4 regions of the Clostridium sp. genome follow, and region 1 is predicted to be linked to each of the others. Evidence: riboswitches for the same ligand, from Rfam matches in the RefSeq annotation. Region 1 holds a riboswitch; each other region holds the start of a gene.
The links. A riboswitch is a leader RNA that binds a small molecule or an ion and turns the genes downstream of it on or off. The one in region 1 is predicted to bind S-adenosylmethionine.
Positions count from the first base shown of each region.

Region 2: it holds a riboswitch for S-adenosylmethionine, as region 1 does, so the genes downstream of both, LKE46_RS04350 (amino acid permease) here and metK (methionine adenosyltransferase) in region 1, are expected to answer to the same signal.
Region 3: it holds a riboswitch for S-adenosylmethionine, as region 1 does, so the genes downstream of both, LKE46_RS16400 (O-acetylhomoserine aminocarboxypropyltransferase/cysteine synthase family protein) here and metK (methionine adenosyltransferase) in region 1, are expected to answer to the same signal.
Region 4: it holds a riboswitch for S-adenosylmethionine, as region 1 does, so the genes downstream of both, cysC (adenylyl-sulfate kinase) here and metK (methionine adenosyltransferase) in region 1, are expected to answer to the same signal.

Region 1 is NZ_JAKVOI010000001.1:1,068,252-1,071,525, reverse strand. It holds gene metK (methionine adenosyltransferase) at 1-1,168, opposite strand, end outside; SAM riboswitch class I at 1,396-1,504, opposite strand; gene LKE46_RS05380 (hypothetical protein) at 1,630-2,094, opposite strand; gene LKE46_RS05375 (radical SAM protein) at 2,109-3,274, opposite strand, start outside.
Region 2 is NZ_JAKVOI010000001.1:836,108-839,381, reverse strand. It holds gene LKE46_RS04355 (S66 peptidase family protein) at 1-545, shown strand, start outside; gene LKE46_RS04350 (amino acid permease) at 692-2,038, opposite strand; SAM riboswitch class I at 2,287-2,389, opposite strand; gene LKE46_RS04345 (ROK family protein) at 2,464-3,274, opposite strand, start outside.
Region 3 is NZ_JAKVOI010000001.1:3,290,234-3,293,507, reverse strand. It holds gene LKE46_RS16400 (O-acetylhomoserine aminocarboxypropyltransferase/cysteine synthase family protein) at 1-1,181, opposite strand, end outside; SAM riboswitch class I at 1,379-1,483, opposite strand; gene srlE (PTS glucitol/sorbitol transporter subunit IIB) at 1,744-2,751, opposite strand; gene srlA (PTS glucitol/sorbitol transporter subunit IIC) at 2,795-3,274, opposite strand, start outside.
Region 4 is NZ_JAKVOI010000001.1:541,468-544,741, forward strand. It holds gene carB (carbamoyl-phosphate synthase (glutamine-hydrolyzing) large subunit) at 1-1,304, shown strand, start outside; SAM riboswitch class I at 1,406-1,515, shown strand; gene cysC (adenylyl-sulfate kinase) at 1,641-2,234, shown strand; gene LKE46_RS02920 (adenylyl-sulfate reductase subunit alpha) at 2,245-3,274, shown strand, end outside.

The DNA.
Region 1 (3,274 bases):
CATCTCTTATTTGATCAACCTTATCCAGTTTCTCCCATGGAAGATCTATATCTGTCCTTCCAAAATGTCCATAAGCAGCAGTACTTTTATATATAGGCCTTCTTAAATCAAGATCCCTTATAATTGCAGCAGGTCTTAAATCAAACAACTCATTTATAATCTCGACTATTTCTTCATCATTTATTTTGCCTGTACCAAATGTATCTACACTTACTGATACAGGTTTTGCAACACCTATTGCATATGCTATTTCTACTTCAATTTTACTTGCTACACCTGCTGCCACAAGGTTTTTTGCAACCCACCTTGCTGCATATGCCCCAGATCTATCAACTTTGGTTGGATCTTTTCCTGAAAATGCTCCGCCTCCATGTCTTCCATAGCCGCCGTAGGTATCAACTATTATCTTTCTTCCTGTAAGGCCCGAATCAGCCTCAGGCCCACCCTTTACAAATCTTCCTGTAGGATTTACCAGATATTTTGTATTTGAATCTATGAGCTCTTTAGGTATTATTACTTTGATTACCTTGTCTATTATATCTTTTTCAATTTCATCATGGGTTACATTTTCTTCATGCTGTGAAGATATAAGCACGGTATCCACTCTCAGAGGTTTATCTCCTTCATATTCTACTGTAACCTGAGTTTTCCCATCCGGTCCAAGATATGAGATTGCTCCATTCTTTCTTACTTCAGCAAGCTTTCTTGAAAGTTTATGTGCCAGTGCTATTGGAAGCGGCAAGTACTCCGGAGTTTCATTTGTTGCAAATCCAAATACCATTCCCTGGTCTCCTGCTCCAATTGCTTCTATATTGTCTTTTTCACCTTTTTTAGATTCCAATGATTCATCTACACCAAGTGCAATATCTTGTGACTGTTCATCTATGGAGGTTATTACTGCACAATTGGATGCATCAAATCCAAATCTTGAATGATTATATCCTATATCGCTTATAGTTTGTCTTACTATTTTAGGTATGTCCACATATGCCTTGGTTGATATCTCTCCTACTAAAAGTACAAGTCCGGTATTTACAACTGTCTCACAAGCTACTCTTCCATTCTTATCCTGTTCAATAATTGCATCTAATACTGCATCTGATATTTGATCACATATTTTATCCGGATGTCCTTCTGTAACAGATTCTGATGTGAATAATCTACTCATTTTATCAATCTTCCTTTCATCATTTACTCTAAATTTTATTTCTATACTGGTTAACTTATATTAAAAAGAGACCAAACATTACTATCGAAGAATCCAATTTCTACAGATAAGTTTAACTTGACCTCTAGTCTTTCTAGTTAGTCACCTAGAATATTAAATTTATTCACATTGCTGCGAAATCAAAAAAACTTTCTATGGAGAAACCACAGAAAGTCATATCCTACTGTTTCTCATCTTTCAGGTCTAACCTGCTGGAATTGGCACCATTAAATATAATAAATATATTCAGGTTGCCGGGCATCATAGGGCCAGTCCCTCCGCCTCTCTTGATAAGAAGTTCTTATTCAATTAATATTATATATACATCATATAATTCTTGAAATAGTTTGTCAATACAAGATTTAAAAAACATACATAAAACATTATTAAAAAGTTCTACTTATCTCACCTACTATATAATTTTACTTTGCTAATCTATCCAGATGAATCAAAAGTGGGTGTTTTTCTTCTTCCTGCCTTTTTCTATATGTGTACGTTTCATTTCTCAATTCTTCCGGTTTTATCACCCATACTGTAGATAAATCTCCATCCTCAATATTTCCTTTGACAAATTCATAATATCTCTTAAATATCTGTCCACTTATATGAGCTTTTACTGGAATCCCCTTTATCTGATAACTCTCATTATCCTTTGATCTTATAGTTATTGACACTTTTTTCTTAAACCATATGCTGTTTACCATATTATTGTTTGTTGCCGACGATTCAATTAACTCAAGATATATTATATTACCATCGTTGTCAACCTCCAGAAAGTCTTTAAAAACAGTATGGGGTATACCTTTATTATCTACTGTCGATAACACCTTTATGGTATCTCTAGCATTTATTAGTTTTATAATTTTATCTTGCAATTTTACTGACAACTTCAGTTCACCTCCTATATAACCCGTGACAAATCTGTATCCGGATGGTTGCCACATCTTCTGTAATTATCCATATCTATGTTCAGATCATATTTTTTTCTTAGAGCATCAAGTGCTCTTGATAATATTACATAGTATTCAAGTGAAGGATTCTCCTGATTTTGAAATACCGATCCAGGATATGGAGTCCAGACACATTGAACTATACTTACCCCATTTTCAGCAAATTCCTCTGCCTCCTCCAGTATCACTTTAAGTGCTTCATCTTCATCTTTAAATCCATATGGTTTGGCAAGTTCGACTCCTCCCACAATACCGGAATTCACATTTCCTTTTCCAAATATATCTACCGCTGCAAATATTCTTCTTTTCCACTCTTTATACCCTATTAACTTGTCTTTTCCTGGACAAATCCATCTGAATTTTTCTTCATTAAGTACTTCAATATCTGATGTAAATGACATAATACCCGTGTTTTCATATACTCTCTGAAGCTGTTTTTCGTTAAATGCCGAGGATATCATCTGACTTGGAAATTTTTTTGTCTTGAAATTTTCTCCTATAGCTTGAAGTGTTTCTATATATAAGCTTACTTCATCGTCAAAGATATCATTCCCACTTAATATGGAACCTGCTGTTAAAAAGATACTTTCCAGGGTTCCCGGTTCTTTCAATGCTTCTTTCACAGTTTCATACACATCCTGAGGATTCAATCTGGCAGGCTTGTCATTTTCTACTTTGTTCTTGTTGAAATTTGAACCTATGTTGCAATATCTGCAGCCTTTGCCGGTATCCCAGAAATGACAATAGCTATATGGATCTATGTCTATGCGCTGTGGTCTTGAGGTAGCAACATGCCACATTGGAGTTCCCCTGCTTGTAAATTTTTCATAGTAATCCGGCTTACTCCAGTATTCAACCTTCTCCACTATTTTACCCTTATCTGTAAGACAGAGCTTACCTTCAATACAATCTACAACATATGGATTCTCAGCTGTAGAAATAGGTCCGGTTATAATTGAGGTACCGTCCCTCAGCAGCAGAGATACTGGAAAATAATCTTCTTTTTCACCTACTGAAAAAAATATACCTCTTGACTGAAGCTGATGTATATTTTTATCTGCAGCCTTTATTGCCCTATCTGTGTATATTACACTTCTCCTCTGAACATCTGCCTTTA
Region 2 (3,274 bases), 230 kb from region 1:
CTTTTCACAGCCTTCTTTTAATAGACTTTAAACCGACTGCCCCTGCATACAACATGAATCAGTTTTTCACTGCTACATCTACACTTACCTCGCCAAGGCAACTTGAAAATCCTCCCGGAATGCCATTAATAAGCAGGATTCCTGGAAATGTTACAGGCCCTATAGTTGGAGGCAACCTTACATCTTTTGCAGATAACCTCGGCACTCCATTTGAAGTTGATACCAGAGGGAAAATACTCTTAATCGAAGAAGTACACGAGCCCATTAATACAGTCTACAGGCATATAAACCGGCTAATATTGGCCGGCAAGCTCAGTGACTGTGCAGGTATCCTTATGGGAGAATGCACAAATTGTGATGATTCATACGGTAAGTCATATGAAGATTTAATTAATGATGTTATAATGCCGATGAACAAACCTCTTATGACAAACTTAGCATCTGGGCATGGCACATACAAGATGGCTATACCTATAGGCGCCGAAGCCAACCTTAATACTTATGAAAATACATTGACGATACTTGAGCCAACGGTGCGTATATGATTTATCCCAATTATCGTGCCGGGAATTTGCTACCCTGCAGGCAACTAAATATACTTTCCTATAAATCAAAGACCTCAATGCTGTTGATAAAATATACTTATCAACAGCATGAGGTCTTATTATTAAACTTTCTTACCTTTTACAAATCATCTATTTTTAATTAATATTTTATACATGGTCAATAGAATTGCTATCCACACAGGTACTACATATATGGATATTCTCGTACTCGGTAAAACAAATAGTAAAGCAACGATCAATAACAAGTATATAATAGCTGTATACGTAAGTACCGGATAAAATGGCATTTTAAATTTTACTTTTTGTCCTAAGGAACTCTTATATTTTCTGAATTTTAATTGTACTAAAAGTATAGTTATCCATGCAGTTATAATTGCTATAACTGTTACCGATGATATATAATTAAAAACTTTGAAGGGTAATAAATAATTTAAAAATATTGCAATCATAGCTATAGCTGTACTAAATAGAATTCCTACATATGGTATTCCTGATTTGCTGATTTTACGAAATATACCCGGAGCATTATTGTTCAAAGCCAAACTATAAAGCATTCTCCCTTCAACAAATAATGCACTGTTCATACCTGATAATGCAGCTGTCAAAACCACAAAATTAATAATTGATGCCGCTGCCGGAATTCCAACTTTATCGAAGACTAATACAAAAGGGCTTCCTTTAATTCCAATTTTACTCCATGAATAAAGGCTTAACATAACCAACATAGAGCCAACATAAAAAATAAGTATACGCCAAAATACATTATTGATTGCTTTGGGTATGGATTTTTCAGGATTTTCTGCTTCACCAGCAGTTATACCAATAAGTTCCACTCCACCAAACGCAAAAGTAACAAAGATGAATGACAATAAAAATCCTCTGATCCCATTAGGGAAAAAACCTCCATTCATCCATAAATTTGAAAATCCAATGGCATGTCCTTTATTTCCAAAGCCAAATACTATCATAAAAAGTCCAAAAATAATCATGCAAATAATACACACAACTTTAATGAGTGCCAGCCAAAATTCAAACTCACCATAAGCTTTCACTCCAATTATATTAATTAAAACTAAAACCAATAAAAATACTAGGGCGGAAATCCACCTCGGAAAATCCGGCAGCCAAAACTGTACATATATACCAACTGCCGTAAGCTCGGCCATTACAGTTGTAACACCTTGAAGCCAATAAGTCCATCCTGAAAAAAATCCAGCGAAATCCCCTAAATATTTAGTTGCATAAGCACTAAATGAACCTGAATTTGGATCATCTACAGAAAGCTCTCCCAATGCCCTCATAATTATAAAAACAAACAAACCGCCAGTCAAATATGCTAATATAATAGACGGGCCACCCATACTTATGGCATCTGCCGAGCCATAAAATAACCCTACTCCTATGGCTCCACCAATAGCAATCATCTGAATATGACGATTTTTTAAATTCCTCTTTAATTTATATCCTCCCATATCGACATCCCAATCTTATAATTTTTCTAGAAATATAAACCAACAATAACTTATTTTACAGTAAAATCATTTATTCATAAACTTTATTTATAAAAGTTAAAGCTTATCTACAAAAAACAAAAAGCCAAATCCTCCAAAGATACATTAGATACATTCAACATATCAAGTAGAATTTGACCTCTAGTTTTCTAGTCAATCAAAAATAAAAAAATCTTACAGAGAAACTATAAGACCAATTTTTTCAAAGTTTCTCATCTTCCAGGTTTAACCTGCTGGAATTAGCACCATTGAACAATATATTCAGGTTGCCGGGTATCATAGGGCCAGTCCCTCCACCTCTCTTGATAAGATTCATATTTGATTATTATTTACATGATACTTAATTTAAATATAACTGTCAAGAATGAATTTGCCTATTTGGGTAATTATTGTATTTTAGTTTGAAGCACAGCAAGTGCTGCAGCACCCATTACACCTGCATCCGTTCCAAGTTCTGCTTTCACAATTCTGCATGACTTTGCCATTGCAGCAAAGCATCTCCTATTTACTACCTGTTGTATTTTCTTCAGTACGATATTTCCCCCTTTTGAAACTCCCCCTCCAATAACTACCATTTCAGGATCAAAGCTGGTTATGACATTGGCTACGCATATTCCAAGATATTCAAGGCTTTCATTCAATATTTCACAAGCAATTTTATCTCCCTTTTTTGCTTCCTCAAACACCTCATAGGAAGTTACCTTATTGTGTTTCTTTAAAGCTGTATATTCCTTATTCAGAACAGCCTGTTCTCCTTTTTTCCCTATTGCAGTACCCGATGCGAGTGCTTCTGCACAGCCATAATTTCCACAATTACATCTGGGACCATTTTTCTCCAGCGTCATATGCCCGATTTCAAGGGCATTGCAGGTATTCCCCCTGTAAATTTGTCCATTAATTATCGCTCCGCCTCCAATTCCCGTGCTGACTGTAATAAAAATCATATTTTTTGTTCCCTTTCCTGCTCCAAACATGAATTCTCCAATGGCACCTACATTTGCATCATTGTCCAGGTATACTGGAATTCCAAATTTCTTCTTTATTGGATCCACCAATTTAAAATTTCTGAAAGGAAGATTTGGCGTCGTTATTATTATTCCATTTTTAGCATCCAACGGCCCGGGCGAACCAATTCCGATGGCCTCAATATCTTCAATGCTTTTATCGTCACTTGCTAAAACTTTTTCTATTACTTCT
Region 3 (3,274 bases), 2.2 Mb from region 1:
TGCTGTTCTTCATTTAATTCTGCATGTGTTGTACTGGAAGGATGTATTACAAGAGATTTGGCATCTGCTACATTTGCAAGCAATGAAAATAATTTAACACTATTTATAAACTTCTTTCCTGCTTCAAGTCCTCCCTTTATTCCAAATGTGAATATAGAACCTGCTCCTTTTGGAAAATATTTTTTTGCCAGATCATGATACGGACTGCTTTCAAGTTCAGGATAGTTTACCCATGAAACCTTTGGATGCTTAGTTAAAAACTCAACTACTTTTCTTGTATTTTCTACATGTCTTTCAACCCTGAGTGAAAGTGATTCCAATCCTAAAAGGAAATAAAATGCACTTTGCGGGCTTAATGTTGCCCCTGTATTTCTAAGAAGCTGAACCCTGGCTTTTAAAGCAAAGGCAATTGGTCCCTGATCTGCGTAAACAAGACCGTTATAACTTTCATCAGGTGTAGTGAAGTCAGGGAATTTTCCACTTGCTGCCCAGTCAAATTTTCCTCCGTCTACTATAACTCCACCAATGGTTGTCCCATGGCCACCAATGAATTTTGTTGCTGAATGTACAACTACATCTGCACCATATTCTATTGGTCTTACAAGATATGGAGTACCAAAAGTATTATCTATTATAAGAGGTATTTTGTTTTCATGTGCTATATTTGCTACAGCTTCTATATCCAATACATTAATCTTTGGATTTCCTAATGTCTCGGCATAAACTGCCTTTGTTCTGTCTGTAATAGCCTTTCTAATATTTTCAGGATCATCAGGATCTACAAACGTTACGTCAATTCCTAATTTCTTTAATGTTACTGAAAACAATTCATATGTGCCCCCATAAAGAGTGCTTGCTGAAACTATATTATCCCCTGAATTTGCCACATTTAGTATTGAATATAATATTGCTGAAAGTCCTGATGAAGTTGCAAGTCCTGCACTTCCACCTTCAAGTGCTGCTACTCTCTGTTCAAATACATCCTGTGTTGGATTCATTATTCTGGCATAAACATTTCCTGGTTTTTTAAGTTGGAAAAAGTCTGCTGCTTCATCTGCATCTTTAAAAACAAAAGACGTAGTCTGATAAATTGGAACAGCTCTTGCTCCCGTTGTTGGGTCTGGTACTTGTCCTGCATGTACCTGTAATGTTTCAAATCCTAATTTTCTCTCTTCACTCATTTTTATCGCTCCTAACATTTATATATTAAAATTTTTTACAATAACAATTTATTACTTTAATTATCTGCAACAGCAATTGCACGTTATCTTCACTATAATCACATCCAATCTAAAATTTAATATTTTATTATGTCATTCCTTTAAAAACTAAAAAAACTTCTTACAGAGAAACTGTAAGAAGTCAAAATTCTTAGTATCTCTCATCTCTCAGGTTTTACCTGCTGGAATTAGCACCGTTGAACAAAATTCATTCAGGTTGCCGGGCATCATAGGGCCAGTCCCTCTGCCTCTCTTGATAAGAAGTTAAATATTCAATTGATTTACATATACTATATAATCTTTTAATAAACTTGTCAATACCTAAAATCGAAAATTTTCATAATTATTTATCATATCAATTCTTTCTTTGTGTCTGCCTCCTTAAAACTTAGCATTATACCATTCATCAAATAACATTACGGCAAGTCCATCTCCAATAACTCTTCCACCCATACATATTACATAGAAACATTGTGCATTTTAGTATATCTCGCTGAAAAAACGTTTTCTACCAAAGCTGCATTTATTCATACAAACCAACTCCTACAAAATAAGCTATTATAACAGATAGAGGTCCTGTTACAACTCTTGAGAATAGAACTGCCGGAACCCCCACTTCCACTGTTTCAGGTTCCGCTTCTGCAAGGCTCAATCCAACAGGTATGAAATCACATCCTACCTGTGCATCTATTGCAAACAATGCTGGAAGTGCAAAATGCGGTGGTATATGTCCTTTGCCTATTTCCGTTCCTACAAGAACTCCCACTACCTGAGCCACAACTGCTCCAGGTCCGAGTATAGGTGAAAGTATGGGCAGTGTACAGATAATTGACACTATGATCAGCCCTACAAGAGAACCTGCTGCCGGTGAGATTGCCTTTGCAATAATATTTCCTATACCTGTCTTGTTTATAATTCCAATTATCATACATACGAAAGCCATGAATGGAAGTATGTTTTTTATTATTGAATCAATCGTCTCTCTTCCTGCTTCATAGAACTTTCCTATTACATCTCCAACACCTTTCCCAAGCCTTACTATAAAATTCTCTTTCTTCTTTGGTGCCGCTTCAACAGCTGCCGCCACACTTTTCTTTGCCTTATCATCAGGAATATTTGTTTTTGCTTTTTCCACTTCTGGAGCTGATGATACCGGTGAATTGCCCTCATGGATGGAAATACAGGATTCATTTACATCAGATACATACAGCTGCTCCGTCATAAATTTTGCAAGAGGACCTGACTGTCCAACAGATTTTACATTTATAGTAAGTATACCTTTTTTTGGATAAACTCCGCATCTTGCAGTACCTCCACAATCTATGACAACTGCAGCTATCTCCGCATCAGGAACTCCAGTAGCAAATCCATTTACCAGTTCTGCATTGGTCATTTGGGCAAGCTTATATGCTACAGGATGCATGTCCTGTCCCGTTACACATACAATTTTATTCCTTTTTCCTTCCGGTTTTATATAGAGAGGTCCTCCCCAGCCACTTCTTCCTTTTTCAACTTTTACTGTATTATACATGATAACCCTCCTATTTTTATGGATTCATACAATTTTATTAATTTCATGCCAGCTCAGCCTTTTCTCTTTCTTTCTTATTGAGAAGGTAGAATGTAATTCTCTCTGTAAGTATGCCCTTGATCAATATAACTATAATGCCGGCTAGAAAATACCTCACTGCAAGTTCACCTACAGGCAGTCCAAGTTTTGTTATTCCCTGTGCTATACCCATGTATACAAACAATTCGGCAGGATTTGCATGCGGAAATAGTCCTGTAATTGCATGGCAGAAAGAAATAGTTGAATCATAATAAGCAGGTTTGTACTTTTCATCTAAAAATTGTCCAAAAGTCTGCGCCATAGGATTTGTCAAAAAGAAAGTAGCTATAATAGGGAATATCGTGTATCTTGTTATGAGATATTTGGATGAAGCTTTTGCCAAATTGTTGACTTTTTCTTCACCTATTATTTTGATGAGAGAGTTGACAGCTGTGATGAGTACAACTAGTGTTGGCAATATTCCGGTAACCATCCCGGTAAAGCT
Region 4 (3,274 bases), 530 kb from region 1:
GAGTCGTAGTACAGTTTGGTGGTCAGACTGCATTGAATCTGGCGAAGAAGCTGAATGACAGGGGAGTAAACCTGCTCGGTACGTCTTTTGAGTCCATAGATTTGGCAGAGGATAGAGAAAAGTTTAGGATTCTTCTTAAAAAACTGGGTATAAATTCTCCCGTAGGAGGGTCAGTCACCAGTTTGGAAGAAGCTGATCTATTGATAAGAAAAATAGGATATCCTGTTATTGTAAGGCCATCTTATGTAATAGGCGGCAGGGCAATGAAAGTTGTATATAATGATGAAGAACTTTCAAGATATCTAAAAGAAGCGGTAAATCTGTCAAAAGAATATCCTGTACTTGTGGATAAATATATAGTTGGAAGGGAAATTGAAGTAGATGCCATATCTGACGGGAAGGATCTCATAATTCCAGGCATAATGGAACATATAGAGAAGACAGGTGTTCATTCAGGAGATAGTATAGCTGTCTATCCTGCCTTGGATCTGCAGGAAGAAGTACTTGAAAAGATAGAAGAGTATACTGTTAAAATATCAAAAGAGCTAAATGTCAGGGGACTTTTAAATGTTCAGTATGCTTTTGACGGGAAAAAGGTATATGTAATAGAGGTAAATCCAAGGGCCTCAAGAACAGTGCCTATTTTAAGCAAGGTAACTGATATACCGATGGTTAAAATAGCCGTGAATATAATGCTTGGAAAGAAAATAAAGGATTTTGGATACAGACAGGATGCCTACAGGAACAGCAAGATGTTTGCAGTAAAAATGCCCGTGTTTTCAAACAAGAAACTTCCCGATGTTGATGCAGTGCTTGGGCCGGAAATGAAATCCACAGGTGAAGTGCTCGGAGTTGATTTTGACAGGAATATTGCAGTATATAAGGCATTCAGGGCATCAGGAGTAAATATATGTGTAAAAGGCAATATTTATATAGCGGTAAATGACAGGGACAAAGAAGAGGCAGTTCCTATAGTTGAAAAGTATAAATCACTTGGATTCAATATTTTTGCTTCTCCGGGAACAAGTAAATTTTTAATTGACAGCGGTATAGTGTGCAAAGAGTTGAGAATACAGGAGGCTGTAAATGAAGTAAAGGAAAAAAAGCTTGATATAGTCATAAATACTCCTAACGTGGGATATAAAAGTGGAACACCGGGCTTTGAACTTAGACATACTGCACTTGCACATGACAGGGTTTTGTTTACATGTTTGGATACGGCAGAGGCATATGTTTCATGTATTGAAATAGAAAAAGGCAGTGGAAAAGTGGAATATAGGTCCATGGAGGAGTATTTAAGATAAAGCATTAAATATTAGACTGATTCGCTGCTTCTTGACAAAATACAACTAAGAAAGTATAATAAAGTCCAATAACAGAGTGAGATTGAGGAAAACCGAATATGTTCTTATCAAGAGAGGTGGAGGGACTGGCCCAATGAAACCCGACAACCGGCGTTCTCATGTGAATGCATCGGTGTTAATTCCTACGGAATAATTTTCTGAGAGATAAGAAAAGTGGCAGGATGTTAATATGACCATTTTTCTTACAAAAGAAAAATGGTCATGATTTTTATGCTTAAAATTAGTATTATGTAATTCTATCTTGCTAAAGTACAATAAATTGGTGGAGGGATTTTATTGGATAAAAAGTCAACTAATGTAGTCTGGCATAAAACTTTTGTAAATAGAGAGCTTAGAGAGAAACTTCTAAATCAAAAGGGAGTGCTGATATGGTTTACAGGATTTTCAGGTTCGGGAAAATCAACTATAGCTTCTCAATTGGAGGCTGAATTATATAATATGGGTAAGCTTACCTATATGCTGGATGGGGATAATATAAGGTATGGATTGAACTCCAATCTTGGATTCACCAAGGAAGACAGATCCGAAAACATAAGAAGAATATCCGAGGTATGCAAGTTGTTTGTAGATGCTGGAATCATAACAATTGCAACATTTGTATCACCGTTTAAATGTGACAGGGACAGGGTTAGAAATACACTTGGCAAGGATTTTATAGAAGTGTATGTAGATTGTCCGATTGAAGTTTGCGAGGGAAGGGATCCAAAAGGAATATATAAAAAAGCCAGAAATGGAGAAATAAAAAATTTTACAGGTATAGATTCACCTTATGAAGTGCCGGAAAATCCTGAAATTATTTTATCTACCGGTGAGATAAGCGTAGATCAATGTGTCGACAAAATATTAGGTTATTTGTTTGATAAAAGATAGGAGTGGTTGGATGAGACTTGTACCTGAAAAACTGGCGGCTGATATTTTAATAATTGGAGGTGGTACTGCGGGATGCTTTGCAGCACTTAGGGCGGCAAAAATGTCTCCAGGAACAAGCGTGTTGATTGCGGAAAAGGCAAATATAAAAAGAAGCGGATGTCTTGCAGCAGGAATTAATGCCCTTAATGCATATATAAATGACGGTGAAACACCGGAGAGTTTTGTAGAATATGTAAAAAGAGAATTCAATGATGTTATAAGAGAGGATCTAGTATACACTATAGCAAAAAAACTCAATGATGTTACTTGGGAGATTGAGAAAATGGGACTGCCCATCCTTAAGGACTCAAAGGGGAAGTATGTAAAGAGAGGCAAAAGAAGTGTAAAGATAAATGGAGAGAATATAAAACCTATACTTGCATCCGCAGTTCAATGCCAGAGAAATATAGAAGTATTGAATGGGGTAAATGTAATAGATTATATAAAGAAAGAGGGCAGAATTATAGGAGCCTATGCATTTTCCATATTTGAAGAAAAATTTTATACGATTTATGCAAAAGCTGTCATTTGCGCAGCAGGTGGGGCATCAGGCCTGTATAAGCCTAATAATCCAGGCTTTTCCAAGCACAAGATGTGGTATTCTCCCTTCAATACAGGTTCAGGCTATGCTATGGGAATAAGAGCAGGTGCTGAGATGACCAGTTTTGAAATGAGATTCATTGCTCTAAGATGTAAGGACACTATAGCACCTACAGGAACTATCGCTCAGGGAGTAGGAGCAGTTCAGGTAAATGCCAGGGGTGTGGAGTATGTTGAAAATTATGGCAGGCCAACAACTATAAACAGGCTTTATGCTACGGTGATGGAAAATAAAAAAGGAAATGGTCCATGTTTTTTAATGACCAAAGATATTACCAAAATGGAAGAAAGTAATTTGATCAAGGCTTATTTAAATATGGCACCGTCCCAGGCACTTAGATGGATAGACAGCAGCAAAATGCCATCTGAAGAAAATGTTGAGATTGAAGGAACTGAGCCTT